2 regions of the Listeria sp. PSOL-1 genome follow, and region 2 is predicted to be linked to the other one. Evidence: riboswitches for the same ligand, from Rfam matches in the RefSeq annotation. Region 2 holds a riboswitch; the other holds the start of a gene.

Region 1 (3,177 bases), 1.0 Mb from region 2:
GCCCATGTTCTACATCAATAATGCTTAAACGTCTAAAGCCAAATTGGATATGATCATCAGTAAAATAACCTTCATCATCTGGTCCACGGTGAGTAATCATATCATTCATTTCTTTAAATGCTTCTTTTTCTTCGCCTGTAATTTCGGCAATGCGGTCATGTACGCATCCTACAAATCCACACATTGGGGCATTCTCCTCTATATCAAAAATTAATTGCTTATTTCACATCGTTTATCATATCATAAAGCCCATTCGTTTGGTATAAAAATAGGCTCAAGAGATACGTACTTTTACTGCGTTTAAAGTTAACATTCGTATCAATAATTCCTAAAACAATTCCCTTCCTGAACTAATTTTTGAGCTTTTTTCAGCAAAAAATGCTTTTAAATCAGAGACTTTATCTGTGCGTTCCCAAGGTAAGTCAAGATCCATACGTCCAAAATGACCAAATGCCGCAGTTTTTCGATAAATTGGTTTACGCAAATCAAGCATTTTAATGATGCCTGCTGGACGTAAATCAAAATGCGTACGTACTGCTTTTTCTAATTCTTGCTCAGTCATAGAACTTGTCCCATATGTTTCGATTGAAATTGAAACGGGTTCAGCTACACCAATAGCGTAAGCGAGTTGAACTTCGACTTTCCGAGCAAGCCCTGCAGCAACAATATTTTTAGCTACATAACGCGCAGCATAAGCTCCAGAACGATCTACTTTAGTCGGATCTTTTCCTGAAAAGGCACCTCCGCCATGGCGCGCATAACCACCATAAGTGTCCACGATGATTTTACGCCCAGTTAAGCCAGCATCTCCTTGAGGCCCACCAATTACGAAGCGTCCAGTTGGATTAATAAAATATTTTGTCTTATCATCTAACAATGCTGCATCAATAACCGCAGAAATCACATGTTTTTTCATATCAGCAGCAATTTGTTGCTGTGTCATCTTTGGATGATGTTGCGTAGAAATAACAATGGTATCAATTCTAACAGGCTTACCAGATTCATCATATTCAACGGTAACTTGCGTTTTGGCATCTGGCCGTAAATAATCAAGTGTTTTATCTTTTCTAAGTTCAGCAATTTTGCGTGATAAACCGTGCGCCAAGAAAATGGGAAGTGGCATCAATGCTTCTGTTTCATCCGTGGCAAAGCCAAACATTAAACCTTGATCGCCCGCACCAATAGCTTCAATCGCGTCATCTTCCTTTAAACCACTACGCACTTCAAAAGCCTCATTGACACCTTGAGCAATATCTGGTGATTGTTCATCAATTGCAGTAAGTACAGCACAAGTTTCTGCATCAAAACCATATTTAGCTCGCGTATAGCCAATTTCTTTAATTGTCTTTCGAACAATTTTTGGAATATCTACATAAATAGAAGTTGTTATTTCACCAGCAACAAGAACAAGTCCCGTTGTTACAGTTGTTTCACAAGCAACCCTTGCATCAGGATCCTTTGCAATAATCGCGTCCAAAATAGCATCAGAAATCTGATCTGCAATCTTATCTGGATGTCCATCAGAAACAGACTCTGATGTAAATAAATGACGATTTTCAGTCATCTTTATTTTACCTCCTTCTCCTCTTTCACTAGTGTTTAACCATGTTACTCAATCAAACAAAAAGCGGTCCTTTCTCATTTTGACATAAAGAGAAAAGGCCGCTTACATCTAAGTACCTTCGTCTCATCGTTCAGGAAAAATTCCTGCAACAGGTTAGCACCTTACAACATAAAGTGTAGGTTGCTGGGCTTCAAAGGGCCAGTCCCTCTACCGCTCTGGATAAGAATCATTTTTATTTTTATGTGATACATACAATATGTCTTACATTATAGGGTATAAAATAATGAAAAGCAACACTTAATTTTTTTCGATTATCACCTTTTTTGGCCACTTTTCTTTTGGCAAACCAGCATATCTTTCAAAAATACGTTGTCCTTTTTCTGTGCGAAAATATCTTATTTTCCCTTCACTTTGATAGCGAAGTAAATAATTATTTTTTTCAAGGAAATACAAAGTTAATAAAAATTCATTTTTATTAATCTTATCATCTCTCGTTTTTGGACGGTCATTTACCAATTCATTCATATTTGACATTGTTTTATCCACATTTTCAAGAATTTTATAAGCTAATTCTACATTGAGTTCAGTTGCCATTTTGACACACTTTCTTTATTTATTTTATTTCATTAAGTTTGCTATTTTAAACAACATAGATCATCGTTATTTCCTCTTTACAAACATTAACGTTTTCCTTCCCACTTATCAATATTTGAAACCTATGGTATGATGTAAACTAAGTATTAAGATTTTAAAAGGAGCTTAAATAATGGTCTTTATTCTATTATTATCATTAACTTCTCTTGGCTTCCTTGCTGCAATGTGCTTGTTTGAATTTGTTTTTAAATGGCGTTGGTTTAAATATTTTCTTGCAACAATGGGGCTTATTACAAGTGGAATAATATTCTTTATTAGCTTTTATGGTGGTGGCTTAAAGCAGACTGAAATTGCTGTTGCCATTTTTCTAGCTAGCTTTTTAGAATATGTTACTTCACTTATTATCAGTTTAGTTGGTTTTATCAGGCATCGGTCAAACACTGCATATAAGAGATAAAAATAGGTAAAAGGCATTGCCATTCAATGCTTTTTACCTGTTTTTTTCAAAGCCTTACCTATTTCTGGATATTTACACCGGCTGAAATAAAAATAAGCAAGTCCGGTTACACCGATGAGCAACCAATCTAGCCATCCAGTTACATTTTCTCTAGGTGTAAAAGACAAAAAGGTGAAAACATCCCGCTTAACCTCTTCAATAAGCATCCCACTAACTGATTCTTTCAACTTCCCTTCAACGAGGATCACCATGACCACTTGCATGATAAATACAATCAGCCAACCTAATAAATAAGAAAAGCCACTTCGAACAAATAATCCACTATCCGTTTGTTTCACTTGTAAATGATAAGTTTGTAACCAGCCAACAAAAAGACCAACAACAACACAAATGAAGACAGGGAAAAGCGCTTCTAAAACATCCACTTTTACAAATTGAACCCAAAACATAACGAATGAAACAACTGGGATGATCCAATACTTAACGCGGCTAACGGCCCCAAAATGAAATTGCTCTTTTATAAAATAAATGATAAGTAATAGACCTAGTATATTCATTAACT
Region 2 (3,177 bases):
CATTGACTAAAATAGCTGTAATCCAATATAAAACCTTAGCGCCGACATTCCCTTGGCGGTTGCTTAAAAATAATAATAACCCTAATAAGATACCAAGAATACATACAGCAACAAGCGAACTTAAGGTCATATATAAAGTTTCACTTGTATAGCCCCACATGATATGCCAATCAACATCTGGAAAAAGTTTGCTCATGCTTCAATCACCTCAGTTTCTACATTAAGTGCGCGCAGATCGCCAATTGTCGCCTCAATTTGTTGCTCATCACCTTGAATTTGAACATATAATGTTCCGTAAGCACCATTTTGCGTTTGTGTTAAACTGCCATGAAGAACATTCAGCAACACATGATTTTGCTGCGCTACTTGGGAGATGATTGGCTGTGTCGCATTTTCGCTCATGAAAAGGAGTCGTACAAGCTTCCCATCTGAATAATTGCTTAGGAGCAAATGAATGAGATCTTCTGTTTCATCTGTTTCCGTCACTTGTCTGACGAAACGTTTGGTAACATTTTGTTCTGGATGTTTGAAGACTTCTAATACTTCGCCCATTTCTACAACTTTACCCGCTTCCATTACAGCTACGCGTTTGCAGATTTTACGAATAACGTGCATTTCGTGTGTGATGACAATAATCGTTAAGTTCAGTCGCTTGTTAATATCTAGTAATAATTCTAAAACTTCATCCGTTGTTTGCGGATCAAGCGCTGATGTTGCTTCATCACAAAGTAAAACCGTTGGATCGTTAGCCAAAGCGCGCGCAATACCAACGCGCTGTTTTTGTCCACCACTAAGCTCCGCTGGATAAGCGTCTTCTTTTCCAACGAGGCCCACGAGTCGAATGAGTTCATTTACTCGGGCTTTTCGTTTTTTACCACGAATTCCAGCTATTTCAAGTGGAAAAGCAATGTTTTCAAAAACAGTTCGCGACCAAAGTAAATTGAAATGTTGGAAAATCATTCCAATTTTCTGGCGGGCTTTTCGCAATTCACGACCACGAATGCGACTGATTTCTTTGTTGTTTACTTCAACCTTGCCAGAAGTTGGTAGCTCTAAACCATTAAACATACGAATTAGGCTACTTTTCCCTGCACCTGAATAGCCAACAACTCCAAAGATTTCACCTTGATTAATGGTTAAATTGACACCTTCAACAGCACGAACCCTTTTTTTACCAGAAGTATAATCTTTAATAACATTTTGCAAAGTAATCATTTTATTTCACCTTTTTTCGAGATTAATCCATCACACAAAAAAACCTTCCTGCATGAGCAGAAAGGCACCGAATGTTAAGGTTTGCTTTCTTCTCATCTTCCAGAACAACTTGTGTCCTGCATGAATTAGCACCTTAAGTAAAACTACTTAGGTTGCTGGGCTTCACTGGGCATTTCCCTCCACCACTCTTGATAAGAATCTACAGATAACGTTTCCTAGTGTAAATGTATGTTTTAAATTATAAGTGAAATGAGCGTGAAAAGCAACTGTTATTTTTTGTTATTATCGAATTTTAAAAAATTATAGCTATAATAACGGTAATTTCACCGTAAATGTCGTTCGATGATTCTTGCTGGTTGCCATAACTAAACCACCGTGTCTTTCTACAATTGACTTAGCGATCGCAAGGCCTAAACCTGTACCTGTCGTTGTACGATTTTTATCCACTTTATAAAAACGTTCGAATAAATGTGGTAAATCAAACGCTGGAATTTCTTTGCCATAATTGGTTACACCAATAACTGCCCATTCACCATCACGACGAGCAGTAATGTCAATTTGTTTATCCCCTTCTCCGTAACGCAAAGCATTTGAAAATAAGTTTTCAAAAAGTCGCATGATCTGATTTCCATCGCCACTGACCATTAAATTATCATCTTCGTATATTTCAACCAATTCCATTCCTTTTTTTTGCGCTAAACCATCAAATTCTGCAACCAATTGTCGTAAAAGTTCAATCATATCAAGTTGATCATTGGCTAATGTATAATCTGGGCTCTCAAGACGTGTATAGGAAAATAAGTCATCAATCAATTTATGCAAATGACGCGCTTTATTATAAACGAGTTCGGTATAATAGCGAAGTTCGATTTCATCACGATACCGATCGTCATGAATATAGCTCAAATAACCTAAAATAGAGGTAAGTGGGGTTCTAAGATCATGCGAAACATTGGTAATTAAATCGTTTTTAGCTTGTTGTGCTTGCTGCTCTTGCTCCATCAGGTTTCTTTGGCGATCACGCATTTTTTCAATATTAACCTCAAGTTCGCGAATCTCTGGCACAAGGCTTTCTGTATCGACTGGTTGATCAAGATTTAACGCATAATTAATGGTTTGCAGCTGCTTTTTCAACCTTCTTTGACGCGTTAAACGATAGAAAATGAAAAAAATGAGCAGCGCAATCATCACTTGAAAAAGAAATTTGGTCAAAAGCAACAACGGCGAATCGATGATGGTTTGAAATTTTCCATGACCAAATAAAGTGAGGAAAGTTTCAGTCAAGCCACGTAAAACAACGGAATCATCACGAATATTAATCATCCAAAAATAAACTGTTCGTAAAAGAATCGCAGCACCTAACCAGGAAACAACGATAAAAAACATGATCTGCCAAGGGTTCATTATATGACTAATATTTTTAATGAATCGTTTAAATCTCAATTTTATAACCCACTCCCCAAATGGTTTTAATCACATTTTCCCCGCCGAGCGCCTCCCGCAATTTATCACGCAAATTACTAATATGCACCATAACCGTTTTGCTAGCACCAAATGCTTGTTCTTGCCAAATTCTTTCAAAGATATATTCTGAGCTAAAAACACGCCCTGGCTCACTTGCTAACAAATATAGAATATCAAATTCAGATGTCGTCAAATGAAGCTCTTTTTCATTAACTGTCACAATATGATGTGACCGATCAATGATAATTGGACCGATGACAAGCTTTTCACTTGAAGTCTGTTCGCTTGTTTTCATCAATTGGATGCGACGCAAAATCGCTTTAACTCGAACGGAGAGTTCTACTGGGTTAAAGGGCTTAACCATGTAATCATCTGCCCCAGTGAGCAAGCCCATAATTTTATCATTATCTTCTGCTTTCGCGCTAAGCATTAAAATCGGTGTATTAATGCCATCATTACGCATTTTCTTACAAACTTCAAGCCCATCCATTTCAGGCA

What was found. A riboswitch is a leader RNA that binds a small molecule or an ion and turns the genes downstream of it on or off. The one in region 2 is predicted to bind S-adenosylmethionine.
Region 1: linked by a shared signal. The riboswitch ahead of metK (methionine adenosyltransferase) and the one ahead of G6Q10_RS07950 (methionine ABC transporter ATP-binding protein) in region 2 are both predicted to bind S-adenosylmethionine.

What each region holds. Positions count from the first base shown of each region.
Region 1 covers NZ_LR760298.1:595,613-598,789, reverse strand. The annotation lists gene asnB (asparagine synthase (glutamine-hydrolyzing)) at 1-184, opposite strand, end outside; gene metK (methionine adenosyltransferase) at 329-1,564, opposite strand; SAM riboswitch class I at 1,685-1,790, opposite strand; gene G6Q10_RS03000 (DUF3116 family protein) at 1,862-2,158, opposite strand; gene G6Q10_RS02995 (hypothetical protein) at 2,331-2,615, shown strand; gene G6Q10_RS02990 (hypothetical protein) at 2,639-3,172, opposite strand.
Region 2 covers NZ_LR760298.1:1,641,329-1,644,505, forward strand. The annotation lists gene G6Q10_RS07945 (methionine ABC transporter permease) at 1-196, opposite strand, end outside; gene G6Q10_RS07950 (methionine ABC transporter ATP-binding protein) at 193-1,215, opposite strand; SAM riboswitch class I at 1,305-1,413, opposite strand; gene G6Q10_RS07955 (sensor histidine kinase) at 1,522-2,664, opposite strand; gene G6Q10_RS07960 (response regulator transcription factor) at 2,648-3,177, opposite strand, start outside.